Regions from separate parts of the Pseudomonas sp. JL27(2026) genome, predicted to be linked through region 1. Evidence: predicted binding sites of a transcription regulator. Region 1 holds the regulator's gene; each other region holds the start of a gene.
What was found. The regulator FliA, encoded in region 1, starts transcription of late flagellar genes. The targets are predictions, from matches to a motif close to CTAAAGTTTNNNNNNNNNNNGCCGNTAA.
Positions count from the first base shown of each region.

Region 2: a site for FliA is predicted at 7,928-7,955, ahead of AC1Z1G_RS22400 (methyl-accepting chemotaxis protein). Genes of this name have one in related genera too.
Region 3: a site for FliA is predicted at 7,182-7,209, ahead of AC1Z1G_RS21865 (chemotaxis protein CheW). Genes of this name have one in related genera too.

Region 1 covers NZ_CM167794.1:1,774,673-1,784,694, forward strand. The annotation lists gene flhA (flagellar biosynthesis protein FlhA) at 1-1,130, shown strand, start outside; gene flhF (flagellar biosynthesis GTPase FlhF) at 1,142-2,461, shown strand; gene fleN (flagellar synthesis regulator FleN) at 2,576-3,406, shown strand; gene fliA (RNA polymerase sigma factor FliA) at 3,403-4,143, shown strand; gene AC1Z1G_RS07990 (chemotaxis response regulator CheY) at 4,310-4,681, shown strand; gene AC1Z1G_RS07995 (protein phosphatase CheZ) at 4,703-5,491, shown strand; gene AC1Z1G_RS08000 (chemotaxis protein CheA) at 5,519-7,768, shown strand; gene AC1Z1G_RS08005 (protein-glutamate methylesterase/protein-glutamine glutaminase) at 7,819-8,934, shown strand; gene AC1Z1G_RS08010 (flagellar motor protein) at 8,934-9,674, shown strand; gene motD (flagellar motor protein MotD) at 9,687-10,022, shown strand, end outside.
Region 2 covers NZ_CM167794.1:4,923,304-4,933,325, forward strand. The annotation lists gene ispE (4-(cytidine 5'-diphospho)-2-C-methyl-D-erythritol kinase) at 1-256, shown strand, start outside; tRNA gene AC1Z1G_RS22365 (tRNA-Gln) at 294-368, shown strand; gene AC1Z1G_RS22370 (ribose-phosphate pyrophosphokinase) at 415-1,356, shown strand; gene AC1Z1G_RS22375 (50S ribosomal protein L25/general stress protein Ctc) at 1,499-2,095, shown strand; gene pth (aminoacyl-tRNA hydrolase) at 2,264-2,848, shown strand; gene ychF (redox-regulated ATPase YchF) at 2,871-3,971, shown strand; gene AC1Z1G_RS22390 (TonB-dependent receptor domain-containing protein) at 4,088-6,142, opposite strand; gene AC1Z1G_RS22395 (MFS transporter) at 6,448-7,665, opposite strand; gene AC1Z1G_RS22400 (methyl-accepting chemotaxis protein) at 7,997-10,022, shown strand, end outside.
Region 3 covers NZ_CM167794.1:4,816,418-4,826,439, forward strand. The annotation lists gene cyoB (cytochrome o ubiquinol oxidase subunit I) at 1-1,045, opposite strand, end outside; gene cyoA (ubiquinol oxidase subunit II) at 1,049-1,999, opposite strand; gene AC1Z1G_RS21845 (disulfide bond formation protein B) at 2,813-3,322, opposite strand; gene AC1Z1G_RS21850 (ester cyclase) at 3,348-3,905, opposite strand; gene hmpA (NO-inducible flavohemoprotein) at 4,131-5,312, opposite strand; gene norR (nitric oxide reductase transcriptional regulator NorR) at 5,469-7,025, shown strand; gene AC1Z1G_RS21865 (chemotaxis protein CheW) at 7,275-8,177, shown strand; gene AC1Z1G_RS21870 (GNAT family N-acetyltransferase) at 8,181-8,663, shown strand; gene AC1Z1G_RS21875 (hypothetical protein) at 8,796-9,122, shown strand; gene AC1Z1G_RS21880 (YkgJ family cysteine cluster protein) at 9,206-9,955, shown strand.

The DNA of each region.
Region 1 (10,022 bases):
TCAAGGTTCAGGCATTGGCCGAGGTTCAGCGTCAGCAGGAACTGCTGCCTTCGCCGGCCCGCGCCATGGAAACCAAGGAGCTGGGCTGGGATGACGTCACGCCGATCGACATGATTGGCCTGGAGGTCGGCTACCGGTTGATTCCCCTGGTGGACCGTAACCAGGGCGGCCAGTTGCTGGCGCGGATCAAGGGTGTGCGCAAGAAGCTCTCCCAGGATCTGGGCTTCCTGATGCCGACCGTGCACATCCGCGACAACCTTGACCTTGCGCCAAGCGCTTATCGCCTGACCTTGATGGGGGTGATCCTGGCAGAGGCCGAGATTTACCCGGACCGCGAACTGGCGATCAACCCGGGCCAGGTCTACGGCACGCTCAACGGCATTACCGCCAAGGATCCGGCCTTTGGTCTGGAGGCGGTGTGGATCGAGATCAGTCAACGCGCCCAGGCCCAGTCCCTCGGTTATACCGTGGTTGACGCCAGTACCGTGGTGGCCACCCACCTCAACCAGATTCTGTACAAGCACTCCAGTGAGCTGATCGGCCACGAAGAAGTCCAGCAACTCATGCAGTTGCTGGCCAAAAGCTCGCCCAAACTCGCCGAAGAGCTGGTGCCGGGAGTTGTCTCGCTGTCGCAGTTGCTCAAGGTCTTGCAGGCGTTGTTGGCTGAACAGGTTCCGGTGCGGGACATTCGCAGCATCGCCGAAGCCATCGCGAACAACGCGTCCAAGAGTCAAGATACCGCCGCGCTGGTGGCCGCCGTCCGCGTCGGCGTGTCGCGCGCCATCGTCCAAAGCATTGTAGGCACTGAGTCTGAGCTGCCTGTGATCACCTTGGAGCCAAGGTTGGAACAAATATTGCTCAATAGTCTGCAGAAGGCAGGACAAGGCTCGGAAGAGGGCGTTCTGCTGGAGCCAAGCATGGCAGAGAAGCTGCAGCGTTCGTTGATCGAAGCCGCGCAGCGACAAGAGATGCAAGGTCATCCAGTGATTCTGCTGGTAGCCGGTCCGGTTCGCGCCATGCTCTCGCGATTCGGACGTCTGGCGGTTCCTGGTTTGCACGTGTTGGCGTACCAGGAAATCCCGGACAACAAGCAAGTGACCATCGTTGCGACAGTAGGGCCCAACGGCTGAGGTAGTGGTTTATGCAAGTTAAGCGTTTTTTCGCCGCCGATATGCGTCAGGCCATGAAACTGGTTCGTGATGAGCTGGGCGCTGATGCCGCCATTATTGGTAATCGCCGGATCGCCGGTGGTGTCGAGTTGACGGCTGCCCTGGATTACAAGCTGTCGGCTCTGGCGCCGCGTGTGCCGAACATCGAGCTCGAAGACGAGTTGCGCAAGACCCAGTCACGCATTGTCACGGCTCAAGCCGAGCTGAGCCTGCGTGGCGACAGCGACGCGAGTACCAATCGGCAGTTGTTCGCCGGTTTGCCGCTGACCGCGGCCGAGCCGCTGATTGAGCCGACCTACGCTGAACCCAAGCGTCCGGCGCCTGCCCCTGCGGCGAGCACCGGCGTTGATCCGCGCGCGTTCGACTCGATGCGTTTCGAGCTAAACGGCCTGCGTGAGTTGCTGGAAGTCCAGCTCGGCTCCCTGGCCTGGAATCAACTGCAAGGCAGCCGTCCGGCCCAGGCCAACCTCTGGCGTCGCCTGCAACGTATTGGTCTCTCCGGCCCGTTGTCCCGCGATTTGCTGGAGCTGACTACCGAAATCGAAGAGCCTCGCCAAGCCTGGCGCATGCTGCTGGCGCATCTGGCGCGGATGATCAGCACGCCTGAAATCGAACCGCTTGAAGAAGGTGGCGTGATTGCCATGGTCGGCCCTGCCGGCATGGGCAAGACCACGACCCTGGCCAAGCTGGCTGCCCGTTATGTGCTCAAGTACGGCGCGCAAAATATCGCGCTGGTGAGCATGGACAGCTACCGTATTGGTGCGCAGGAACAGCTCAAGACCCTGGGCCGGATCCTCAACGTTTCCGTGACCCATGTCGATCCGGGCCAGTCCCTGGCGCAAGCCCTCGATCCGCTGCTGCGCAAGCGTGTGGTGTTGATCGATACCGCCGGCCTGCAAGCCAGCGATCCGGCATTGCGCATGCAGTTGGAAAGCCTGAACGGGCGTGGCATCAAGTCGAAGAATTATCTGGTTCTGGCTACCACCAGCCAGAAGCAGGTACTGACCGCCGCTTATCACAGTTACAAGCGCTGCGGGCTGGCCGGGTGCATCCTGACTAAACTGGATGAAACGGCAAGCCTGGGCGAAGTGTTGAGCCTGGCCATCAGTCATGAATTGCCCGTTGCCTATCTCACGGATGGGCCGCGTATCCCGGATGACCTGCACCTGCCGCGCCGCCACCAACTGGTCAGCCGCGCCGTCAGTGTGCAAATGCAGGAAGAACCCAGCGAAGAAGCCATGGCTGACATGTTCGCTGATCTCTACCACAGCCCGACCAAGCGGGTTGGCTGAGGTATTAATGAATAGATTTGTACCTACATCGACGGACTGCCATGCATTGTTCCAGTGTGAACGCGCAGCCAGTTATGTAGCCCGCGTCTAAGCAAGACAAGGTAAAGAAAGAACATGGGCAGCATGCATCCCGTACAGGTGATCGCGGTGACCGGCGGCAAAGGTGGCGTCGGGAAGACTAACGTGTCAGTTAACTTGTCCCTGGCTCTCGCCGAGCTTGGCAGGCGCGTCATGCTGCTGGATGCCGATCTGGGTCTGGCGAACGTCGACGTCCTGTTGGGGCTGACACCCAAACATACCTTGGCCGACGTCATCGAAGGCCGTTGTGAGCTGCGCGACGTGTTATTGCAGGGGCCTGGCGGTATTCGTATCGTTCCGGCAGCTTCCGGCACCCAGAGCATGGTTCACCTGAGCCCTGCCCAGCATGCCGGCCTGATTCAGGCCTTCAGCGATATCGGCGACAACCTCGACGTGCTTGTCATAGACACCGCTGCCGGTATTGGTGACTCGGTAGTCAGTTTTGTCCGCGCCGCGCAAGAGGTTTTGCTGGTGGTCTGCGATGAACCGACCTCGATCACCGATGCCTATGCCCTGATCAAGCTGCTTAACCGCGATTACGGCATGAATCGCTTCCGCGTGCTGGCCAACATGGCGCAAAGCCCGCAAGAAGGCCGCAATCTGTTCGCCAAGTTGACCAAGGTCACGGACCGCTTCCTGGACGTCGCCTTACAATACGTCGGTGCCGTTCCCTACGACGAGAGCGTGCGCAAGGCAGTGCAGAAGCAACGTGCGGTCTATGAAGCCTTTCCGCGTTCCAAGTGCGCGCTGGCGTTCAAGGCCATTGCACAGAAGGTCGATACCTGGCCGTTGCCTGCCAACCCGCGCGGGCACCTGGAGTTTTTCGTCGAGCGTCTCGTGCAACAAACGGCAGGACCTGTGCTATGACAGCCAGCGGTTACAACCTTTACAAAAAGTCGGCACGTGACGCCCAGTACGAATTGATCGAGCGCTATGCGCCACTGGTCAAGCGTATTGCCTATCACCTGCTGGCTCGCCTGCCGGCCAGTGTCCAGGTCGAGGATTTGATCCAGGCCGGGATGATCGGCTTGCTCGAAGTGTCGACCAAGTACGACGCAAGCAAAGGCGCAAGCTTCGAGACGTATGCGGGTATCCGCATACGTGGGGCGATGCTCGATGAAGTACGCAAGGGGGACTGGGCGCCGCGTTCGGTCCACCGCAATACCCGCATGGTCAGCGACGCAATTCGCTCGATTGAAGCTAAAACCGGCCGTGACGCTAAAGATCACGAGGTTGCGGCCGAACTCCAATTGAGTCTCGATGATTATTACGGGATTTTGAACGACACCTTGGGCAGCCGGCTGTTCAGCTTCGACGATCTGTTGCAGGACGGCGAGCATGAAGGGCTGCATGAGGATGGCGCGAGTGCTCATCTCGAGCCGTCGCGTGACCTGGAAGACGAACGTTTCCAGGCTGCGCTGGCGGACGCGATTGCCAATTTGCCGGAGCGTGAGCGACTGGTGTTGGCGCTGTACTACGACGAAGAGCTGAACCTCAAGGAAATCGGTGAGGTCCTGGGGGTCAGCGAATCGCGGGTCAGCCAGTTACACAGCCAGTGCGCGGCCCGTTTGCGGGGGCGTTTGGGGGAGTGGCGAGCGCGTTGACAGGCCGTGTGGGGCGCTGCGAACGAGGCTGGTACGGCTTAGGCTGAACCGGTCTCGGCCCGTTGTACTCCAGACAGTCGTTGAGTGTTACGCCGGATTGATTGAAATGGCGCGTTCAGGTGCTGAGCGCGTTTAAGACTGCTTGGAGGTCGAATTGGACAAGAACATGAAAATCCTCATCGTTGATGACTTCTCAACGATGCGGCGGATCATAAAAAACCTGTTGCGTGACCTTGGGTTCACCAACACGGTCGAGGCAGACGACGGCATTACCGCCATCCCTGTGCTCAACAGCGGAAGCATCGACTTTCTGGTAACAGACTGGAACATGCCTGGCATGACCGGTATCGATCTGCTGCGTCACGTGCGTGCCGATGAAAAGCTCAAGCACCTGCCTGTACTGATGGTGACCGCTGAAGCCAAGCGCGAGCAGATCATCGAAGCGGCTCAGGCCGGCGTTAACGGCTATGTGGTCAAACCCTTCACGGCCCAGGCGTTGAAAGACAAGATCGAAAAAATCTTCGAACGCATCGGTTGATGCATCCGCCACGGGGGAGCTATGGAGCACAACGAATCTTCACAGGGCGATTTTGAATCGACCCTGAAAAAACATGCCCGCGAACTGGTCGACAGCCTTGAAAAAGGCAAGTTCGGTGACGCGGTGCAACTGATCCATGAGCTCAATCAGACCCGTGATCGCGGCCTGTACCAGGAAGTTGGCAAGCTCACTCGCGAGCTGCACAGCGCGATCGTCAATTTTCAGATTGACCCGCACATGCCTCAAGCCGAGGAAGTGTCGCAGATCACGGATGCCACCGAACGCCTGTCCTATGTGGTCAAGCTGACCGAGGCCGCAGCCAATCGCACCATGGACCTGGTCGAGAACAGCACCCCGCTGGTCAATGGCCTGAGCACTGATGCCCAGGCCTTGAGTGCGGACTGGGGCCGGTTCATGCGGCGTGAAGTCGGTGCCGAGGAATTTCGTGAGCTGGCAAGGCGCGTTGACGGTTTCCTGACGCGCAGCGTCGAGAACACTCAGACCGTGTCGAACAACCTCAATGACATTCTGCTGGCTCAGGACTACCAGGACCTCACCGGGCAAGTCATCAAGCGTGTGACCCAATTGGTCACCGAAGTCGAAAGCAATCTGCTCAAACTCGTGCTGATGGCCAGTCAAGTCGACCGCTTTGCAGGCATCGAACATGACCGCGAAGCGATGTTGGCCGAAAAAGATCCACAAAAACATCTCACGCAGGGTGAAGGTCCGCAGATTCATGCCGATAAACGTGAAGACGTTGTGTCCGGTCAGGACGATGTGGACGATTTGCTTTCCAGCCTTGGATTTTAGGTTTAGACCTGTAGGAGCACCCCATTAATGAGCTTCGGCGCCGATGAAGAGATCCTTCAGGATTTCCTGGTTGAGGCCGGCGAAATTCTAGAGCAACTGTCCGAACAGCTGGTCGAGCTTGAAAGCCGACCGGATGATGCGGACTTGCTCAATGCAATTTTTCGCGGTTTTCACACTGTAAAAGGGGGCGCCGGCTTCCTCCAGCTCAACGAGCTGGTGGAGTGCTGTCACATCGCCGAAAACGTGTTCGACATCCTGCGCAAGGGTGAACGTCGCGTCGACTCGGAATTGATGGACGTGGTTCTCGAAGCGCTCGACGCGGTGAACAGCATGTTCAGCGAAGTCCGCGAGCGTGCACCGATCACGGCAGCGACGCCGGAGCTGCTGGCGGCATTGGCTCGCCTGGCCGAACCGGCCTCGGCCGAGGTTGCGCCCGTGGTCGAAGAAGTGGTTGAGGCACCGGTCGCTGAAAGCGAATCGGGCGACATCACCGACAACGAATTCGAACAACTGCTCGACTCGCTGAATGCAGTCAAGGAGCAGGCCGAAGCCCCAGCGGCTGCGGCAGAAGCTGCTGCGCCAGGCAGTGATGAAATTACCGATGCCGAGTTCGAGTCCTTGCTCGACCAACTGCATGGCAAAGGTCAGTTCGCGGTGGATGCCGTGGTAGCACCGGCAGTGCCGGCGGCACCTGCATCGACGCCAGCCAATACCGATATTACCGACGACGAATTTGAAGCGTTGCTCGACCAGTTGCACGGCAAAGGCACCTTTGCCGTTGATGCGCTGGACTCGGCCATTGCTTCGGTTCCGGCACAAGCGGCACCGACCGCGGCTGCAGCCGGCAGCGACCTGATCTCCGATCACGAGTTCGAATCGCTGCTCGACGAGTTACACGGCAAAGGCAAGTTCACCGAAGTGGCCGGTTCGGCTACGGCGGCAGTGGCTGCACCTGTTGCCAAGGCCGCGCCAAAGCCGGTGGCCAAGGCGCCAGAAGCCAAAGCTGCGCCAGCCAAGGCTGAAACAGCGAAAGCCGCTGCTCCGGCCCCAGCGCCGGCTCCGGCTCGTGCTGCTGCGACGCCGCCACCGGAAAAACCGACCAGTGAAGCCGAGACCACCGTGCGCGTCGATACCGCACGGCTCGATGAAATCATGAACATGGTCGGCGAGTTGGTACTGGTGCGTAACCGCTTGGTCCGTCTGGGCCTCAACAGCGGTGACGAAGCCATGTCCAAGGCTGTGTCGAACCTCGACGTGGTCACCGCCGACTTGCAAACCGCGGTCATGAAGACCCGGATGCAGCCGATCAAGAAGGTCTTCGGGCGCTTCCCGCGCCTGGTTCGTGACCTGGCGCGCCAGCTCAAGAAAGAGATCAACCTGGAGCTGGTCGGCGAAGAAACCGACCTCGACAAGAACCTCGTCGAGGCCCTGGCCGACCCGTTGGTCCACTTGGTGCGCAACGCGGTCGACCACGGTATCGAGTCGCCGGAAGAGCGCGAAGCTTCGGGCAAGTCCCGTGGCGGCAAGGTCATCCTGGCGGCCGAGCAGGAGGGTGATCACATCCTGCTGTCGATTTCCGATGACGGTAAAGGCATGGACCCGAACGTCCTGCGCGCCATCGCGGTAAAACGCGGCGTGATGGACAAGGATGCTGCCGACCGCCTGAGCGACACCGAGTGCTACAACCTGATTTTCGCCCCAGGGTTCTCGACCAAGACCGAGATCTCCGACGTGTCCGGTCGTGGCGTGGGCATGGACGTGGTGAAAACCAAGATTTCCCAGCTCAACGGTTCGATCAACATCTACTCGACCAAGGGCCAGGGCTCGAAGATCGTCATCAAGGTCCCGTTGACCCTGGCGATCATGCCGACCCTGATGGTCATGCTGGGCAACCAGGCGTTCGCGTTCCCACTGGTGAACGTCAACGAGATCTTCCACCTCGACCTGTCGCGTACCAACGTGGTCGATGGCCAGGAAGTGGTGATCGTGCGCGACAAGGCGCTGCCACTGTTCTACCTCAAGCGTTGGCTCGTCAGCTCTGCCGCTCACGAAGAGCAGCGTGAAGGCCACGTGGTGATCCTTTCGGTTGGCACCCAGCGGATCGGCTTTGTCGTCGATCAACTGGTCGGCCAGGAAGAAGTGGTCATTAAGCCATTGGGCAAAATGCTCCAGGGAACCCCGGGCATGTCCGGCGCCACCATTACCGGTGACGGCCGCATTGCGCTGATTCTCGATGTTCCGAGCATGCTCAAGCGTTACGCCGCACGGCGTATTTGATTCTGGTGGGGCGGGGCCGCAGAGGTCCCGCTGCGCCTAACGGAGTGTTTATGGCAGTCAAAGTCCTGGTGGTGGACGATTCGGGGTTTTTCCGCCGCCGCGTCTCGGAAATTCTTTCAGCGGATCCGAGCATCCAGGTTGTCGGTACGGCGACCAACGGTAAAGAGGCGATTGATCAGGCCCTGGCCCTCAAGCCAGACGTGATCACCATGGACTACGAGATGCCGATGATGGATGGCATCACGGCAGTGCGGCACATCATGCAGCGCTGCCCGACGCCGGTGTTGATGTTCTCCTCGCTGACGCATGAAGGTGCCCGGGTAACCCTCGACGCGCTGGATGCCGGTGCGGTGGACTTCCTGCCGAAGAATTTCGAAGACATCTCGCGCAATCCCGAGAAGGTCAAGCAACTGCTGTGCGAGAAGGTTCACAGCATCTCGCGCAGTAATCGTCGTTTCAGTGCTTACAGCGCTCCAGCTCCAGCTCCGGCCGCCGCCCCTGCGCCGGTTACGTTTGGCGGCAGCGCCCCGGCGCGTCCGGCACCGGCACCCGCGCCGACCCGGGCGGCAGCGGCCAGCCCTTCGTCGCCGGCACCCAAGCGCAAATCCTACAAGCTGGTGGCCATCGGTACGTCCACGGGCGGTCCGGTTGCACTGCAACGGGTGTTGACCCAGTTGCCTGCGAACTTCCCGGCACCGATCGTACTGATCCAGCACATGCCGGCAGCTTTCACCAAGGCCTTCGCCGAGCGTCTGGACAAGCTGTGCAAGATCAGCGTCAAGGAAGCCGAGGATGGCGACATCCTGCGTCCGGGCCTGGCCCTATTGGCGCCTGGCGGCAAGCAAATGATGGTCGATGGCCGTGGCGCGGTGAAAATCCTGCCGGGCGACGAGCGTCTGAACTACAAGCCGTGCGTGGACATCACCTTCGGTTCGGCGGCCAAGTCCTACGGCGACAAAGTTCTGGCGGTCGTGTTGACCGGCATGGGCGCCGACGGTCGTGAAGGCGCTCGCCTGCTCAAGCAGGGCGGCAGTGCGGTCTGGGCCCAGGATGAAGCCAGCTGCGTGATCTACGGCATGCCGATGGCGATCGTCAAAGCCGATCTGGCAGACGCGATTTACAGCCTTGACGAGATCGGCAAGCACCTGGCCGAGGCTTGTATCTGATGGATGTGTTAAGCCTTATCGGGATCATCATGGCGTTCGTCGCCATCATTGGTGGCAACTACCTGGAAGGTGGTCATCTCGGTGCCTTGGCCAACGGCCCGGCAGCGTTGATCGTGCTGGGCGGGACCATCGGTGCTGCGTTGTTGCAGTCGCCGATGAGCGCCTTCAAGCGTGCCATGCAGATCCTTGGCTGGATTCTGTTTCCACCTCACGTCGATCTGGCCGGTGGCATCGATCGCGTGGTGAACTGGAGCCTGACCGCCCGCAAGGAAGGTTTGCTGGGGCTGGAAGGGGTGGCTGACGCCGAACCTGACAGCTACTCGCGCAAAGGCCTGCAACTGTTGGTGGACGGTGCCGAACCGGAAGCGATTCGCAGCATCCTGGAGGTGGACTTCTACACCCAGGAGAGTCGTGACATCGAAGCCGCGAAAGTCTTTGAAAGCATGGGCGGCTACGCGCCGACCATCGGCATCATCGGTGCGGTGATGGGCCTGATTCACGTCATGGGCAACCTCGCCGATCCGTCGCAACTGGGCAGCGGCATTGCCGTGGCGTTCGTTGCGACCATCTACGGCGTGGCCAGCGCCAACCTGGTGTTGTTGCCGATTGCCGCCAAGCTCAAGTCAATCGCATTGCGGCAGTCGCGTTATCGCGAAATGTTGTTGGAAGGCATTTTGTCGATCGCCGAAGGTGAAAACCCTCGCTCCATTGAGTTGAAGCTTCAGGGCTTCATGGATTAAGGGAATAACCTCATGGCACGTCGTCGCCAACCTGAAGAACACGTAAACCACGAACGCTGGCTGGTGTCCTACGCGGACTTCATCACACTGCTGTTTGCCTTCTTCGTGGTGATGTACTCGATCTCCTCGATCAACGAGGGCAAGTACAAGGTGATTTCCGAGGCGCTGATCGGCGTATTCACCGATTCGGACCGTGCCCTCAAGCCGATTCCGATCGGTGACGAGCGACCGAAGACCGTCACCCCGGCGCAGCCTCTGATCAAGGACAGCGACCAGGTCGACGCCGGCATCAGTCAGGCCAGCAAGGACCCGCTCAAAAGCATCGCCGATGACATCAGCGCAGCGTTT
Region 2 (10,022 bases), 2.9 Mb from region 1:
TCCCAAGGGAAACAGTCGAAATGACTGCTTACCGGTGGTAACAAGGCGTTACCCAGATGTACGTAACGCTTTGAATTTGTTAGGTAAATTTACCGAAGCAAAACTCACCGGAACTGGAAGTTGTGTGTTTGGGGGCTTCCCAAGCAAAGCTGAAGCTGATAAAGTCTCGGCCCTTCTTACAGAGACCCTTACAGGGTTTGTAGCAAAGGGAAGCAACGTTTCGATGTTGCATCGCAAACTACAAAGTCTGCTCTAAAAGGAATCGAGTACTGGGTACTCGTAGCAACAGATACAGGGGCGTCGCCAAGCGGTAAGGCAGCAGGTTTTGATCCTGCCATGCGTTGGTTCGAATCCAGCCGCCCCTGCCATTTTCTAATACTCATCCAGGTTACCCTCAGCCTTCAGGTACTGCGCGTGTCCAAGATGATGGTCTTTACGGGGAACGCTAACCCCGATCTGGCTCGGCGTGTTGTACGTCAGCTGCATATCCCTCTCGGTGACATCTCTGTCGGTAAATTCTCCGACGGCGAAATTACAGCCGAGATCAATGAAAACGTCCGCGGTAAAGATGTCTTCATTATTCAGCCGACTTGCGCTCCGACCAACGATAACCTGATGGAACTCGTCGTGATGGCTGATGCCTTCCGCCGCTCCTCAGCAACTCGTATCACTGCTGTAATTCCTTACTTTGGTTATGCCCGTCAGGATCGCCGTCCGCGTTCCGCACGTGTGGCTATCAGCGCGAAAGTCGTTGCTGACATGCTTACCGTAGTCGGCATCGATCGTGTTCTCACGGTTGATTTGCATGCTGACCAAATCCAGGGTTTCTTCGATATTCCGGTAGATAACATCTACGGCTCCCCAGTACTGGTGGATGACATTGAAGATCAGCGCTTCGAAAACCTGATGATCGTGTCCCCGGACATTGGCGGCGTCGTGCGTGCACGTGCTGTTGCCAAATCCCTGGGCGTGGACCTCGGGATCATCGACAAACGCCGTGAGAAAGCCAATCACTCTGAAGTGATGCATATCATCGGTGATGTCGAAGGGCGTACCTGTATTCTGGTCGACGACATGGTTGATACCGCCGGCACCCTGTGCCACGCGGCTAAAGCCTTGAAAGAGCATGGCGCAGCCAAAGTCTTTGCCTACTGCACACACCCTGTGCTGTCGGGCCGAGCGATCGAAAACATTGAAAATTCCGTGCTGGACGAGCTGGTGGTGACTAACACCATCCCGCTGTCCGCTGCAGCACAAGCCTGTGCACGTATCCGTCAACTGGATATCGCACCGGTAGTTGCCGAAGCGGTTCGCCGCATCAGCAATGAAGAATCGATCAGCGCGATGTTCCGCTAAGGGCCCTGCCCTTTCGCAGACTTCTCGTTGACGAAAAGCGCCCCGCCCCGGCATTCCTGTCGGGGCGGGGCTTTTTTGCCCATATCGCCTTTAGCGCTGGTCGCAAACGCTGGGGCGAATGTGGTTATTTTGGAGATACAACATGAACGAATTTACTCTGAATGCTGAAGTGCGTTCCGACCTGGGGAAAGGTGCGAGCCGCCGCCTGCGTCGTCTCGCAAGCCTGGTTCCAGCTGTAGTTTACGGTGGCGAAAAAGCCCCTGAATCCATCAGCATGCTGGCTAAAGAAGTTGCCAAACTGCTCGAAAACGAAGCGGCTTACAGCCACATCATCGAGCTGAACGTTGGCGGCACCAAGCAAAACGTAATCATCAAAGCTCTGCAACGTCACCCGGCCAAAGGCCACGTGATGCACGCTGACTTCGTACGCGTTGTTGCTGGTCAGAAACTGTCTGCTCACGTTCCTGTGCACTTCATCAACGAAGCTGCTGCAGTGAAAAAAGGCGGCGAAATTTCGCACGTTGTTGCTGAAGTTGAAGTTTCCTGCCTGCCAAAAGACCTGCCTGAATTCATCGAAGTCGACCTGGCTGACGCCGAAATCGGCTCGATCATTCACCTGTCCAACATCAAGGCCCCTAAAGGCGTTGAATTTGTTGCTCTGGCTCACGGTAACGACCTGGCTGTTGCCAACGTTCACGCTCCACGTGTTGCTCCAGCTGCAGAAGGCGCTGCAGAGTAATTCACTCTGTACGCCGGAGTGACTCAGTAACATCGCGGACTGGAACGTAGCGAGAAAGCGGGCGGAACGCGGAGTTTACATCATGGTAAATGAGCATTTTTCGTCCACTTTCGCCGCACACCCCCATTGCCGCGATGTTATCAACCACTCCAAGGAAGGGCCCCTGACGTGACTGCCATCAAACTGATCGTTGGCCTGGGAAATCCAGGCCCCGAATACGAACAGACCCGGCATAACGCAGGGGCCCTTTTTGTTGAGCGCATCGCGCACGCCCAAGGTGTAAACCTTGTGCCTGATCGCAAATATTTCGGCCTGACCGGGCGCTTCTCGCATCAGGGTCAGGATGTTCGCCTGCTGATTCCCACCACCTACATGAACCGTAGCGGCCAGGCCGTAGCGGCACTTGCCGGATTTTTCCGCATCAAGCCGGAAGAGATCCTGGTGGCGCATGACGAACTCGACTTGCCTCCCGGCGTTGCCAAACTCAAACAGGGCGGCGGGCATGGCGGTCACAACGGGTTGCGCGACATCATTGCGCAACTGGGCAACCAGAATACCTTTCACCGCCTGCGGCTCGGCATTGGCCACCCAGGCGTTGCCAGTATGGTTTCAAACTTTGTCCTGGGTCGTGCGCCACGCGCCGAACAGGAAAAACTCGATGCCAGCATCGATTTTGCCCTCGGCGTGCTGCCGGATATCTTCGCCGGTGAATGGAACCGCGCGATGAAAAACCTGCACAGCCAGAAGGCCTGACTCTTACCCGAGGGGAAACACCATGGGATTCAATTGCGGCATCGTCGGCCTGCCTAACGTCGGTAAGTCCACCCTGTTCAACGCCCTGACCAAATCCGGTATCGCGGCCGAAAACTTCCCCTTCTGCACCATCGAACCGAACACCGGTATCGTGCCGATGCCGGACAAGCGTCTGGACGCCCTGGCAGCCATCGTCAATCCAAAGCGCATCCTGCCGACCACCATGGAATTCGTCGACATCGCAGGCCTGGTTGCCGGCGCTTCGAAAGGTGAAGGCCTGGGTAACAAGTTCCTGGCCAACATCCGTGAAACCGATGCCATCGCCCACGTGGTCCGCTGCTTCGAAGACGAAAACGTGATTCACGTCTCCAACAGCGTCGACCCGAAACGCGACATCGAGATCATTGACCTCGAACTGATCTTCGCCGACCTCGACAGCTGCGAGAAGCAACTGCAGAAAGTCGCTCGCAACGCCAAGGGTGGCGACAAGGATGCGGTCGTTCAGAAAGCCCTGCTGGAGCAGTTGATTGCTCACTTCACCCTCGGCAAGCCTGCGCGCAGCCTGATGAAAAGCATGAGCACCGACGAAAAAGCGGTGATTCGTGGCTTCCACCTGCTGACCACCAAACCGGTCATGTACATCGCCAACGTGGCTGAAGACGGTTTCGAAAACAACCCGCTGCTCGACGTGGTCATGGCCATCGCCGAAGAAGAAGGCGCAATGGTTGTTCCGGTCTGCAACAAGATCGAAGCGGAAATCGCCGAGCTTGAAGACGGCGAAGAGAAAGACATGTTCCTTGAGGCCCTGGGCCTGGAAGAGCCTGGCCTGAACCGCGTAATCCGCGCCGGCTACGAAATGCTGCACCTGCAGACCTACTTCACCGCCGGTGTTGAAGAAGTCCGCGCCTGGACCGTCCGCGTCGGTGCCACCGCACCACAAGCCGCTGGCGTGATCCACACCGACTTCGAAAAAGGCTTCATCCGCGCCGAAGTGATCGCCTACAACGACTTCATCCAGTTCAAGGGTGAAGCCGGTGCCAAGGAAGCCGGTAAATGGCGCCTGGAAGGCAAGGAATACATCGTCAAAGACGGCGACGTGATGCACTTCCGCTTTAACGTGTAACGCTAATCCTCCTGTCTCAGGCGGACTGAAAAGCCCGCCACCACTCTCTGCAGGTCAGAGGGATGGTGGCGGGCTTTTCTGCGTTTGGTGCGCTCGACTGGCAACGCCCTACTTTTTTAGAAGTACGTCGTAGCCCCCGCAAAGAACGCCCGACCAGGCACATAGAAGGTCGTCGAGCCATCGCGCAGATCTTCATCCAAGACGTTCTGTACGCCCGCATTCAACGTCAGCCATTTGGTCACGGCCAGATTTGCGGTCAGGTCATAGGTGGTGTACGACTTGACGAAATCGGTGCCAACGCCACGTTGTTTACCCACGTGTTGCGCCGAGACTTCGGTGTTCAACTGGTCCGTAACCTGCCAGTTGATCGCGCTGAATGCGGACAGCTTTGGCGCGCTGATCAGGTCTTCACCCGTGGACAGGTTTTTGCTTTCAAGCATGTAAGTGGCGTTGGTGCGCCAGTCCACGGAGTCCGTCAGCGGTACGCGAACCGAACCTTCCCAACCACGGGTGCGCGCCTTTTCGACGTTTTCCAGCATGGTCCACCAGCGGCCCTGGTAGAAACCCAACGGCGCGTACTCGATCTTGTCCTCGAAATCAGTATGGAAGTAGGTCAGGCCTGCCTCCCAACCGTCACGATCGAAGGACACGCCCACTTCTTTGTTGACGCTGGTTTCCGGGGCCAGGTTCGGGTTACCAGCCATCCAGCAACTGCCCGTGGTGTAGCCCAGAGGTCGCAGCGAGCCACAACCGCGACCACCGGATTCAGTCGCCGCACCTGCGCTGCCTTCTTTCAGACTCGGCGCACGGAAGCCTTTGGACACACCGCCACGCACCGTCCAGTCTGGATGCGGATGGTAGACCAGATACGCGCGCGGGCTGTTGTGGTTGCCATACTCCTCGCTGTGGTCGAAGCGGTTGCCCAGGGTCAGGGTCAGGTTGTCGAGCAGGAACAGTTCATCCTCGATAAAGGCTGCCGAGTAATCCCCTTTCAGCGTGGCGCCGCTCACAGGAGCCCCCTGGTAGTCCACCGGTACGGTGCCTAGCGTATCGCTGTTGGTCAGCTCTTCGCGCTTCCACTGCCCGCCCACTGTCAGGCGCTGATTGAGCAAGAACTCAAACGGAATGTTAAGGCTGCCTTCGACGATTTTTTCTTCCGAGTTGGCCTTGCCCCAATCGATATCGTTCTTGAATTTGTTCAGGTACATGTCCACTTTCGAGCTACCGAAACTCCAGTCCCCGGTGTGGGAAAGGGTGTAGCTGTCGCGGATCAGACGCCCGGCACCGAATTTGGCACCGATCGTTTCGCCCCAGTCGCCGAAGGTCTTTTTGCTCGACCAGGACCGCTCAACGCCGTGCACGGCTTCAAACGATAAACTCTGCTCGTCGTTGATACGCCAGTCGAGCAACGCGTTGAGGCTTTGATCCTTGGAGCCGCCCGCGCCGTCGCCATACATGAACTCGCCCATCTTGTCGCGACGAGCATCGACTTCATCGGCCGCGCGACGCGTCAGATTCGCCCCCAGGCGCAGGCCCAGGGAATCGGTCAGCGGTCCGGACAGGTTGAGGCTGGTCTGGGTGGTCTGGCCACGGTCGGAGTCTTCAGGAATGGTGGTGTTGACGTTGGCCGAACCACTCCAGGTTTTCGACACTTTGCGCGTGATGATGTTGATCACCCCGCCCATGGCATCCGAGCCATACAGCGAAGACATCGGGCCCCGCACGATCTCGATGCGCTCGATCATGCTCGGCGCGATCCAGTTAAGGTCCTGGCGACCCAGGTCGCGGCGATAGCTCAAGTCCGATGAGCTACCGATGCGTTTGCCATCGACCAGGATCAGGGTGTACTTGTCGTCGAGGCCCCGCAGCTTGATCTTCGATTGCTCGCCCACCGGGCCGAAGCCGCCGGTGACACCGGGAATGCGCCGCAACAAGGTGTTGAGGTCATACACCGGCTGACGTTCGATTTCTTCGCGGGAGATAACACTGACACTGGCCGGTGCATCTCGAAGGTCGGTCGCACCGCCAGTGGCGGTGACAAACGAGGTGTCGAGTTCGGTCACGTTATGTTTATCGACCTCACCAACCTCCTCTGCTTGCAACGCCGGGGCCGCTAGTAGTACGCCGGCGGTAAGAAAAAGAGAGTTGAAAAGGCAGGGGGTGTACTTCATCACAAACCGTCCTTGTTGAGCCAACATGCACCTTTACGGGGCACTGAAGGTGACGGAGTGTAATGCAAATCAATATCATTCAGAAAAGCATTAAATCCAAATTTGTCAAAATAATTCATTCGCCACGTTAAAAAGAATCCTGCCGCACGGGCTCAAGCCCACGGATCACGGGCCTGCGCAATCCATTGAAGCGTTGAGCAAAAAAAACAGCGCCCAAGAAAAAGCCGCGTCTGCGCGCGGCTGTTTCCTGAATGAAATACGCGTGGGAGCGCGCAGGTTCACTCCCACATTGCTTTTGTATCAGGTCAGGCCTTTTGGGTGCGCGGCAGGAAAATCGCCAGAATCCCCAGCAAAGGCAGGAACGAGCACAGCAGGTACACGTACTCGATACCGTGAATGTCCGCTAGGTGCCCCAGCAACGCGGCGCCAATCCCACCGAAACCAAACATCAGGCCGAAGAAGATCCCGGCGATCATTCCGACGTTGCCCGGCACCAGTTCCTGCGCATACACCACGATGGCCGAGAACGCCGAGGCCAGGATAAAACCGATGACCACACTGAGGACACTGGTCCAGAACAAATCGACGTGAGGCAAGAGCAAGGTGAACGGCGCAACGCCGAGGATCGAGAACCAGATCACCGCCTTACGCCCGATCCTGTCGCCAATCGGCCCACCGAAGAAGGTCCCCGCCGCTACGGCCCCCAGGAACAGGAACAAATGCAGCTGTGAACTGGCCACCGACAGGTCGAATTTCTCGATCAGGTAGAAGGTGAAGTAACTGGTGAGGCTGGACATGTAGAAGTACTTGGAGAATACCAGCAAACCAAGCACCACCAGCGCACTGGTCACCCTGCCCTTCGACAGCCCGTGAGTCGCCGCCTGGCCTTGTTTGAGCTTGAACAGGTTCAAGTGATGGGCGTACCAGCGACTGATGCCATACAGCAGCACCAGCGCAAACACCGCGAACAGGCCGAACCAGGCAACGTTACCCTGACCAAACGGAATAATGATGGCCGCCGCCAGCAATGGCCCGAAAGCTGAACCGGCATTACCGCCCACCTGGAACGTCGACTGCGCCAAGCCAAACCGCCCGCCCGAAGCCAACCGCGCCACGCGAGAGGCTTCGGGGTGAAAGGTCGAGGAGCCGACCCCGATCAGCCCCGCCGCCAGCAAAATCATCGGGAAGCTGCCAACCACCGACATCATCAAAATGCCAATCAGTGTGCAAACGGTCCCGGCCGGCAATAGCCATGGCTTGGGATGACGATCGGTGTGGTAACCGACCCACGGCTGCAACAGCGATGCGGTGAGCTGAAAGGTCAGCGTGATCAGGCCGACCTGGGTGAAGGTCAGGCCGTAGTTGGTCTTGAGCATCGGGTAGATCGACGGCAACACCGACTGAATGAGGTCGTTGATCAAATGCGCCAGCGCTACCGCACCGATGATGCGCATGACCAAGGGGCTGCTTTGCGAAGCAGCGGACGCCGGCGTGGCGGCGGACTGAACATTACTGATTGCCATGAGAGTTTCCATACAACGGATGGGAGCGCAGTGCAGGTGCGTCAATGTGCCATTTTTCAGTACGGCAGCGCCATCCCCTTAGCCTGCTAACGACTTGTTATCCGTCGAGACCGGTTAGTAGCGCAAAGCCATGGTCTGAATCTTGCCTTGTCCCTCCACTTCAACGCGGGCCCTTACCAAGGGCACCGAGAATGGGAAGTTTCACCCCAGCCCTGGCCGATACCGCCGGTGGCCGTGAACTTTCGAGGCCTTTTTTTTGCGGGCACAGGTTTCGGCCATCGCGCCGTCACCGCACGCCAACGGTGCGTGTTGCTCAGGGGAGTTGTCGGGCATGCAGGCGTTTTTATCACCAGGGATCAGACTGCTTGGGCGTTTTGGTTTTGCGCGTAAGTTCCAGTTGTTGTTTCTGCTGTTTATCCTGCCACTGGCGGGAAGCTTGTGGATGATTGGCCAGGATTATCGCGACAAACTCAGCCTGATTACCGGCGAGCGTGCCGGGGTGAGCCAGTTGTTGGCCCTCGACACCCTGGACAATCTGCTCGCCGCCCAACGTGATCGCGCCGCCCGCTGGCGCGCCACCGAAACCAATCGTCAGCCCACACCGGCGACGCTTGCCGCCATGGCTGCCTTCGACGCGGTTTCGCCCGCGCTCAGCCAGGCCGCCATCGACCTGGGCAGCACGCTGCAAGCAGAAGGCGCCGAAGCGCAAACCCTCAGCCGCTATCAAGCCCTGCAAGCCGCGCTCGCGGGCCTGGACTCCAAAAGCCTGAGCAGCGTGGGTTGGTGGCCCGATGGCTATGAGCGCTTCACCGCCGCCCTCAGCGCGTTGCAAGCGTTGCGCGAGCAGATCGTCATGGACAATCGCCTGACCCTCGCGCCCTGGCTGGAAACCTACTTGCTCACGCAGATCGCCACCCAACACACGCCCGACCTGATTGAGCGCGTGGGCCGGCTGGCCAGTGTCGGCCAGGCGTCCGTGGTGTCCGGCCAGTTCACCCTGCAAAGCCGCCTGCAACTGCGCGACCTGCGAAGCCGCATCGGCGACGCCCGCGAGCAACTCATCAAGACCGGCAGCCTGCTCGAAGCCCGTTTGCCCAGCGAATTACAGGCATGGGCTGCGCACTATCAGGACAGCCTCAAGCGCCTCGACAGCGGCTTGAAAGTGCTCGACGACGGTGTGTTCGGCGGCAACATCAACCTCAAGCCGGAAGACTTCGAACGCAGCCTCGACGCCCTGCTCGGCGACTTTGCCTCACTGCGCCAGCAATCCCTGAGCGCGCTGGACCAACGACTCGATCACTATCATGGCTCCGCGATTCATCAGCTTATCGTCGTGGCGACTGTCTTCGGTTGCCTGCTGCTGGCGGCGCTGTACTTGTTCATCTGTTTGCAGGCCTCGATCCGCCGCAGCGCCAGCGGCATCACCTTGCTCGCCGAAGCCCTGCGCGACGGTAACCTGAGCCTGCAAGTGCCGGTGCAGGGGCGTGACGAGCTGGCGGCCATCAGCACCGCGCTCAACGTCGCCGTGGTGCAATTGCGCGCCAGCCTGCTGGGGGTCGATCACGAAACCCTGCAACTGAGCGACGCAGTGCGCACCCTCAATACTCATTCCAGCGGTGCGCTGGGCGAAGTCGAAGCCCAGCAGTTGCAGATCAGCCAGATCGCCGCTGCCGCCACGCAACTGGCCGCGACATCTCAAGGGGTTGCCCAGAGTTGCGAGCAGGCTTCCGGCAGCGCTCAGCACACCCAACGCATCGCTGCCGACAGCAGTCGTGACAGCCAGCGCACCACCGCGAGCATTCAACAGCTCAATCAGCGCCTGAACGACACGGCAGCCGCGCTGGGTCGCGTCAGCGAACAAGGCCAGCAGATTCAACTGGTGGTCGATACGATTCGCGGGGTCGCCGAGCAGACCAACCTGCTGGCGCTCAACGCCGCCATCGAAGCTGCGCGGGCGGGCGAACAGGGTCGCGGTTTTGCGGTGGTGGCCGACGAGGTGCGCAGCCTGTCGCAACGTACCCAGTCGTCCACCGCACAGATTGCCGGTACGGTCGACAGCCTGCGCAACACGGTCAACGAGGCGGTGAACCTGATGGAAGCCGCGTGCGGTCAGGCGCAAAGTGACGCGCAAGCGGTGACCGGGCTGGGCGAACGCCTGGGGGAAATTGCCACCGCGGTACAGAGCGTCACCGACACACTGGCGCAAATCGCCACGGCGGTAGAAGAGCAGGCCTGCACGGCCGACGAGGTCAGCGGCAACATTCAACAGGTCGATCAGGCCGCCGTACGCCTGCTGGAAGGCGCACGGGCCGTGAACCTGGCGGCAGACACACTGAGCCAGGGCAGCAAGGCCTTGA
Region 3 (10,022 bases), 3.0 Mb from region 1:
CGAAGAAGGCGTTGACGCTGGCCCCCGAACCCATGGTGAAGAAGTGGTGCAGCCAGACCATGAAGCCCAGGATCGAGATCGCGCCCGAGGCGTAGATCATCGAGTGGTGGCCGAACAGACGCTTGCCGGAGAAGGTCGAGATGACTTCGGAGAAGATCCCGAACGCCGGCAGAATCAGGATGTAAACCTCGGGGTGACCCCAGGCCCAGAACAGGTTGACGTACATCATCGGATTGCCACCAAGTTCATTGGTGAAAATGTGGAAATCCATGTAACGGTCAAGCGTCAGCAATGCCAGGGTAGCGGTCAGGATCGGGAAGGAAGCGACGATCAGAACGTTGGCCCAGGTGCAGGTCCAGGTGAAGATCGGCATGTCCATCATTTTCATGCCAGGGGTACGCATTTTCAGCACGGTGGCCAGGAAGTTGACCCCGGTCAGCGTCGTACCTAGACCCGACAGCTGTAGCGCCCAGATGTAGTAGTCCACACCCACGCCAGGGCTGTAGCCCAGCTCCGACAGCGGTGGATACGCAACCCAACCGGTACGGGCGAATTCGCCGACACCCAGGGACACGTTTACCAACACTACGCCGGATACCAGCAGCCAGAAGCTCAGGGAGTTCAGGAACGGGTAGGCAACGTCACGGGCGCCGATCTGCAGCGGCACGACAAGGTTCATCAGGCCGGTGAAGAATGGCATCGCCATGAAGATGATCATGATCACACCGTGAGCGGTGAAGATCTGGTCATAGTGTTCAGGTGGCAGGTAGCCAGGCGAACCCTCGGTGGCCAGGGCCAACTGGGAACGCATCATGATGGCGTCGGCAAAACCACGCAGCAGCATGATCATGGCAACGATGATGTACATCACGCCGATTTTCTTGTGGTCGACCGAGGTCAGCCACTCGGACCACAAGTAGGTCCACTTCTTGAAATAGGTGATTGCAGCGAACACCGCCAGACCGCCGAGCGCGATCATGGCGATGGTCACCATCACAATCGGCTCGTGGAACGGGACCGCTTCCCAACTTAATTTACCAAACATCGTTTACTCCTCTGCCCCGGCAGCTGAATGCGAACTCATGTCCATCCCTTCCATACCGGCGCCGGCCACTTCGTGCTCTTTCTTCTCGTGGTGCATCGGCTTGCCCGGTTTCATGCCTTCATACTTGTCGATGATGGTCTGGAACAGGTTCGGCGTGAACGAGGAGTAGAGCTCTACAGGGTTGTTCTGGCTGGGTTTGGAAAGGGCTTCGTATTCAGCCTTTTCAAGCTGTTTAGGTGACTTCTTGACGTCACTGACCCAGGCATCGAAATCTGCCTGAGACGTTGCGATTGCTTTGAATTTCATGCCGGTGAAGCCAGCACCGCTGTAGTTGGCGGAGATCCCGTCAAGCTCGGCGTTCTGGTTGGCGATCAGGTGCAGCTTGGTCTGCATGCCTGCCATCGCGTAGATCTGGCCACCCAGGCCCGGGATGAAGAACGAGTTCATCACGGTGTCGGAAGTCACCTTGAAGTTGATCGGCGTATTGGCCGGGAACACGATCTTGTTGACGGTGGCGATCCCTTGCTCGGGATAGATGAACAGCCACTTCCAGTCCATGGAGACCACTTCGATGGTGATCGGCTTGACGTCGGATTCCAGCGGACGATACGGGTCCAGTGCGTGGGTCGACTTGTAGGTCACGTAACCCAGGGCAATGATGATGAGTACCGGAACAGCCCACACCGCGATTTCGATCTTGGTGGAGTGCGACCACTTCGGCGCGTAGGTCGCCTCAGTGTTCGATGCGCGGTATTTCCAGGCGAAAGCGAAGGTCATCACGATGACCGGCACCACGACAAGGAGCATCAGCAGCGTTGCGGTGATGATCAGGTTTCGTTCATCCAGACCCACCTGCCCCTTGGGATCGAGCAAGGTCATGTTGCAGCCTCCCAGCAACAACGTGCCGAGCAGCGGCAATAAGCCTAGTAATCTGGGGTACCTGTTTTTACTCATCTCACGACCTCTAAAGCAGCTTGCGCAATGCAGTTGGGTTTTGATCGCCAACACTTCACCCTGCCAAGGGTTGGCATTTTTCTTGGATTGAATAAGGGCCTGCCCGTCGCACGTAAACGGCGATCGACACATCCTGGGCAAGCGGTTAGTTCTTATTCGAATTCGTGGTCAAAGGCCTTGTTACAGACCAATTCCATTTGGTGCGGATTATTGGAAGGCGCCGACACCTGGCGTCGCATGGAGCTCAAAAAGCCCCTCGACCGCCCCTCGTGCTCAAGAAAGAGCAGTGCCGGAAATTCAGTGCGGGCGATTGTAGATATGTAACGTTTTATAAACCATGACTCATCCCGAAATAATTTTTATCGAATCCAGCAACAATCATTAACGAATTTCGCAAAGATCTCGAATCTTATCGCGATTAATTCTCAACAAGAACCCCAGAAAATGTAGGCCTACTTCGCCCACTTCAGACAGGGTCACGCCCCTTCAGGCCATCGTCTCGCCCCCGCAAAACCCCTTGCGACAGGGGCTGTGGCGTTTCACTGAAGCCTGTTAAAACTGCCTGCTGCGGCAGATCAGGGGGGCTCTTAAATGACGGATCAGCGGCGAATTTTTCAGGTTCGGCCGGGGAACTTTTCGCCGCCTTGAAATAGCTTGCGACACACCCCCTGTGACAACATGTCGCACATGGGTCGCACCGTTCATTGCTACGCATCACAGACTTTTTACACCGAGACTGAAATGCAAAACGCCCCGGACCTCTCAAGGAGGACCGGGGCGTTTTGGGCTCACCGGGCGGTGAGCGCATGGCTTTCAGCGCAGGTGTTTGCGATTGCGCGAGGTCAGCAGCGGCACCAGCACCACAATCAGCACGAACGCCACCAGCGCCCACTGTGCAAGGGACAAACCGAGGATCGGCGGATACGGCGTGGAGCAGAAACCGTCGACCTGGAAACCCAGCGGGAACAGCGTGGCCAGCGGCAGGCTGTCGACAATCGGTTGCAGCACATCAATGCCGCAACTGACCGCCGGGTAGAACTGGGTGTAGACGTGATGCCCGGCCACCCCCATCCCCGCGAGGGCGAAGATCACCACCAGCACTTCGAACACGGTAATGCTGCGGCGGGTGCGCATGGCCGCGCCAATGAAGGCGCTGATGGCAATCAGCAGCAACGCATAACGTTGCAGGATGCACAGCGGGCAAGGGGCCTCGCCCAGCACGATTTGCATGTACAGCGCACCACCGATCAGTGCCAGGCAGATAATGCCCAACAACACCAGGAAGCGCCGCTCACGTCCCAACCGCATCATTTCCTCACTCATCGCGTTTCCCTTTTTCGTACGTGGATCAGCTCGAAGGCGCCAGCGTATTGAGCTGCTGCATCAAGCTGATGTTGTCTTCGATATGCCAGTTGGCCGCAATGCGGCCGTTGTCGATCTGATAGATATCAGTTGCCCGGAAGTCTACACGCTGACCATGACCATTGAGTGCATTGAACTGCCCCGTGAAGTGTCCACGAAAGTGCAAATGCACCACCACGCGGTCGCCGACCACGATCATCTGCTCGATCTCACAGCTCAGGTCCGGTACCGCCGTGCGAAAGAACGCCGATGCCAGCAAAGGCCCGCTCGGCCCTTGCACCCGGCCTTCGGGCGGGGTCTTGTCGATGAACTGCTCCGACAAGGCTGCCTTGGCCAGTGCCGCATCGCCGCTGTTCCAGAAACTGCCATAGCGCCGGGCCGCCAATACCATTGAGTCGCGTTGCGCCTGGGGCAGGCTCTGATCGACGATCAGGGTCTGCGGCTGGAGTAACGCGCTGTCGGCCGTGGCAACGGAGCTGAGCAACAGGGCCGCCAGGCTGAGGCTGGCGAGGGAGAAACGACGGGAGATGACGACCTGCGACATGGGGTGATCCTGATCATGATTGCGAACGAGCGCCTATCATCAGCATCGGGGAATAAACGATAAACCGGTTAAGAGCGGATTAACTTTTAAGGGATTTTTACTAATCGGGACCGTGGTGAGGCCATTCGCGGGCAAGCCCACATTTGATCTGTGTATGACGCGGTCCAGTGGGAGCGAGCCTGCTCGCGAAAAAGGCGACCCGGATTCCCGGGTCGCCTTCAAAAATCACTCCAGCGCCGAAGCCGGGCCGAAGAACTCGTAGCGGCTCTGCTTCTCCGGCACACCCAGCGCCTTGAGGTGGCGCTTGATCGCCGCCATGAAGCCTTTAGGCCCCAGGAAGTAAGCGTCCAGGTCGCGCTCTTGCGGCAGCCAGTCAGCCAGTTGCTCCTGGCTCAGTATCCCGACCTTGTGCGCCGCCGGGCTGATGCCGTCGTCTTCGGCGTAGCAATAGAAGCGCTTGAGCTGCGGATGACGTGCCGCCAGGCCATCGACCCAATCACGGAACGCATGCACCGCACCGTTGCGCGCGCAGTGGATAAAGTGCACCGGCCGCTCGGTGGCAAGCGCAGCTTCCAGCATCGCCAGGGTCGGGGTAATACCCACTCCGCCGCTGATCAGCACCAGCGGTTTGTCGCTGGCGGTCAGGGTGAACTCGCCCGAGGGCGGGAACAGCATGATGCTCGCGCCGACCTGGAACTGGTCATGCAAGTAATTGGAGGCACGGCCACCGTTCTCGCGCTTGACGCTGATGCGGTACTGGCCGTTGTCGCCCAGGGACGACAGCGAGTAGTTGCGGCGAATCTCTTCCCCGTCCACAAACAGTTGCAGGCCGATGTACTGACCCGGTTCTGCGGCGAGGATCGGCCCATGATCTGTCGGTTCGAAGTAGAACGAGGTGATTTCAAAACTCTCCTCCACCCGCTTGGCCAGTTTGAACTCACGCGCCCCGCGCCAGCCGCCGACAGCCGCGGCTTTTTCGTCATAGATGGCCGTTTCGGCGCCGATCAGGATGTCGGCCAACTGGTTATAGGCCGCGCCCCAGGCCGCGATCACTTGCGGCGTGGCGATCTCTTCACCGAGCACTTCGCCAATCGCCCGCAGCAGGCAATGGCCGACAATCGGGTAATGCTCCGGCAAGATTTGCAGCGCCACGTGCTTGTTGATGATCTTCGCCACCAGGTCGCCCAACTGATCGAGTTGGTCGATGTGGCGGGCGTACATCAGCACGCCGTTGGCCAAGGCACGCGGCTGATCGCCACTGGCCTGGTGTGCCTGATTGAACAGCACCCGCACTTGCGGGTACTCGGAGAGCATCATGCGGTAGAAATGGGTGATCAGCCCTTCCCCGCCGCTTTCAAGCAGCGGCACGGTGGATTTAACGATGGCACGGTCTTGGGCACTCAGCATAAGGAACACTCCTGAACAAATGAGTTTCTAGTGGATTACCCTATACGTATCAGTTTCCATGCCAACAATTAAAACCATATAAATCAATAACTTGAATAACACGTAGTCATTAAGACCCAAGCTGTTTTATAGTCACGCTGACTACATGGAGTCAATATGACTGCAAAATCCCTGCTGACCACCCTTCTGCCGCTGGTGTCCGACCTCTCGCGCGAACTGCCCGAAGGCGAGCGCTACCGGCGCCTGCTCGAAGCCCTGCGCGCCCTGCTGCCTTGCGATGCCGCCGCCCTGCTGCGCCTCGATGGCGAATGGCTGGTGCCGCTCGCCGTCAACGGCCTGAGCACCGACACCCTGGGCCGGCGCTTCAAAGTCAGCGAGCACCCGCGCTTCGCCGCACTGCTCGCCAGCCCCGGGCCGACCCGCTTCCCCAGCGACAGTGATTTGCCGGACCCTTACGACGGGCTGGTCGATGGCCTCGACGAACACCTGCAAGTTCACGACTGCATGGGCTGCCCGCTGTTCATCGACGAGCGACCGTGGGGCCTGTTGACCCTCGATGCACTGGACCCGGAACGCTTCGAACCGATTGAACTGGACGCCCTGCAAGCCTTCGCCAGCCTCGCGGCCGCCACGGTCAACGCCGCCGAGCGCATCGAGCGCCTGGCCACTCGCGCCGAGGACGAGCACCAGCGCGCCGAGGTCTATCGCCAGGCCAGCGGCCAGCAGCAGCGTGAAATGATTGGCCAGAGCAAGGCCCACAAACGCCTCGTCGAGGAGATCAACCTGGTCGGCGGCAGCGACCTGACCGTGCTGATCACCGGCGAAACCGGGGTGGGCAAGGAGTTGGTGGCACAGGCAATTCACGCCGCGTCCCCGCGGGCCGACAAACCGATCATCAGCCTCAATTGCGCCGCACTGCCGGACACCCTCGTGGAAAGCGAGCTGTTCGGCCACGTGCGCGGGGCGTTCACCGGAGCGATGAATGACCGGCGCGGCAAGTTCGAACTGGCCAATGGCGGCACGCTGTTTCTCGATGAGGTCGGCGAGTTGTCCCTGGCGGTTCAGGCCAAGTTGCTGCGGGTCCTGCAAAGCGGCCAGTTGCAACGGCTCGGTTCGGACAAGGAACATCAGGTGGACGTGCGCCTGATCGCCGCGACCAACCGCGACCTAGCCTTCGAGGTACGCAGCGGCCGCTACCGCGCCGACTTCTACCATCGCCTCAGTGTGTATCCGTTGTTGGTGCCGGCGCTGCGGGATCGCGGCCGGGACGTGTTGCTGCTCAGCGGCTACTTTCTGGAACAGAACCGCTCGCGCATGGGCCTTAACAGCCTGCGCCTGACCAGCGATGCCCAAACCGCGCTGCTGGCCTACGGCTGGCCGGGCAACGTGCGCGAACTGGAACACTTGATTGGCCGCAGCGCCTTGAAGGCCTTGGGCAATTGCCGTGAACGACCGAAGATTCTGAGCCTCGGCGCGCCAGACCTGGACTTACCTCACGCCCCCCTCGACGCCGCACCCGAGCAGCCTGCCGCCATGGCAGCACCGGCCCTTGAGGCTGGCAGCGACCTGCGTCAGGCCACCGAAAACTACCAGCGTCAGTTGATCGCTGCGAGCCTTGAGCGCCACCAGAACAATTGGGCCAGCGCCGCCCGTGAGCTAGGCTTGGATCGGGCGAACCTTGGGCGGATGGCCAAAAGACTGGGTATGAAGTGATCGCATGCCGAACTCGTTCACCTGTGGCGAGGGAGCTTGCTCCCGCTCCGCCCGCAACGGTCGTAAACCCGATGCCTGGGGACCGCCTCGCGGTCCAGCGGGAGCAAGCTCCCTCGCCACAAGCTTCAGCGTATGACTAACGGGCTGCCATTAACCCTAAAGCCTGCCCCCGACAAGTCGATAACCCGGCATCGATAGTTGTTGGCGACCCTTGCGGTCGCCCATCACCTTTTTCCACAGAAGGTTTTTATGTCTTCCAACAAAGCCCGCGCAGACTCACTTTCGCTTCTGCTCTTTACCTTGCGCAGCGGCAAGCTGATGGCGATCAACCTGCTGAAAGTCAGTGAAATCATCCCCTGCCCGCCCCTGACCAAACTGCCGGAGTCGCACCCGCACGTCAAAGGTATCGCCACCTTGCGCGGTGCTTCGTTGTCGGTCATCGACCTCAGCCGGGCGATTGGCGAAATGCCCCTGGCCGACCCGGATGGCGGCTGCCTGATCGTCACCGACGTGAGCCGCTCCAAACAGGGTCTGCACGTACAAGCCGTGAGCAAGATTGTTCACTGCCTGACCACCGACATCCGTCCGCCACCTTTCGGCTCCGGCGGCGTGCGCTCCTACATCACGGGCGTGACCCAGGTCGACGGCACGCTGGTACAAGTGCTGGACATCGAAAAGGTCATCCACGGCATCGCCCCGGCGCAGATCGAAATGGCCCCGACCGAGCTGAGCATGGAAGACGCCGAAGTGCTGGGCAACGCCAAGATCCTGGTAGTCGATGACAGCCAGGTGGCGCTGCAACAGTCGGTCCACACCCTGCGCAATCTCGGCCTGCAATGCCACACCGCCCGCAGCGCCAAGGAAGCCATTGATTGCCTGCTGGACCTGCAAGGCACCGCCCAGCAGATCAACCTGATCGTCTCGGACATCGAGATGTCGGAAATGGACGGCTACGCCTTCACCCGCACCCTGCGCGAAACACCAGACTTTGCCCACCTCTATGTGCTGCTGCACACCTCGCTGGACAGCGCGATGAACAGCGAAAAAGCCCGATTGGCCGGGGCCAACGCCGTGCTGACCAAGTTCTCGTCGCCAGAGTTGACCAAGTGCCTGATCGAGGCCGCCAAAACCGTCGCCCAGCAAGGGTATTAAGCCTTGGCTGAGGCGTACTGCCTGCTCATGCGGCGCGACCTTTCATCGCAAGTGCCGCCGAGTGTCTGGCCGGATGGCGTCCGGTTGAGCGAATACCACCCGACATCGGCCGAAGCCATTCATGGGCTGATGGCGCTGGGTTATCCACAAGGCGGCGGCCGAGTGCCGGCGCTCGATGTCTGGCGCGAGCGTTTTGAATCCGACGCCGAATACGACCCGGCACTGTGCTTCATCGCCACCGACGCCCAGGGCATTGTCGGCGTGGTTCAGTGCTGGACCAGCGCCTACATCAAGAACCTGGTGGTGCACCCGCGCGCTCAGCGCCAAGGGCTGGGCCGGGCGTTGCTGCTGCAGGCTTTCCATGCGTTTCAACAGCGGCGCGAGGGGTTTGTCGACTTGAAGGTTTTGGAAGACAACCATCGCGCCCGGGCGCTGTATGAAAGCGCCGGGATGCGCGTCGTCCGCCGGGAAATCGTTCCGGACTGACACCACCATCGCGAGCAAGCTCGGCACCTACACAATGTACGTCTTCCGGGCTTACCCGCGATGAGGCCCACCTAACCATCCCGACACCATCAGGCATACTCCAACCTTGGTTCACTCAAGGATGCCCCAACCATGAAAGCCTCCACCCTGAGCTTTTTCTGCTTCACCACCCTGGCCCCTCTGGCCCAAGCCTCCAGCCCGGATGCCTGGGCAGCCTTCGACAAAGCCGTACTCGCCCGCTGCACCCAGGCCAGTCAATTGAGCCACCCCAAACCCGTCGGCAACCCCGCACAGTTCGACGACCGGGTTGGTTACACCGCGCTGTTGCTGCAAGGCCAATACCCGCAAAAACACATGAAAGGCCAGCAAGGCACCGAGCTGTGCCTGTACAGCAAAAAAACCAGAACCGCGGTGGTCACCGAATGGGACTCGATCCGTTCGTCCGATCAGCCCCGGTGACTGGCGCACAACTTGCTTCGACACCGCCCCTCGCGGTGGTTTTTCGCCATCGCTGACACCTCTGGACTGTGACCGGCCACCCGATGAACACAACCTATTCCTGCGTAGGCTGCGGCAAATGCTGCAACGACCACCACGTCCCTCTGACTCTCGCCGAAGCCCGCATGTGGGCGGCGGATGGCGGCACCGTGATCGTGCTGGTGGAAGGCTTTCTTGGCAATGGCCTGGGCCTGCCGGTGCAACAACGCGAACACGCCGAACGCCGGTCGGTGATCGTTCAGAGCGGCGAGACCCAGGCCCACGTGGCGATCACCTTTGCCGCGTATAACGCCGGTCCCTGCCGGAATCTTGACGAAGACAACCGCTGCGGCATCTACGAGCGCCGACCGCTGGTGTGCCGTATCTACCCGATGGAAATCAACCCGCATATTCCCCTGAACCCGAGCGCCAAGGATTGCCCGCCCGAATCCTGGGAACAGGGCCCGGCGCTGATCGTCGGTGGCCAGTTGGTGGACTCGGAACTCGCGACGCTCATCCAGCACTCACGCCAGGCCGACCGCGACGACATTCAGGCCAAGGAAGCGATTTGCGAACGGCTGGGGATTCGCACCACGGCCCTCAAAGGCGACGGTTTCACCGCTTACCTGCCGGACATGGCCGCGTTTGCCCAAGCCATCGATCAGGTTCGGGCAGCGCCGTTGCCGGATTCGCCTGGCGAATGGCTGTTCCATGTCTCGTGCGATGACATCGCCGGGCAGGTGCAGGCCGCTGGCGCTCACGTGGCCACGGCCGCACCATTGAACTATGCGTTTATTTCCCTGCGCGCCGCATAAGCACATCGCGCCCATGCCTTGCGGGAACATTGTTCCCGCCACAGGATGCATTCCCACACGGGCGCAT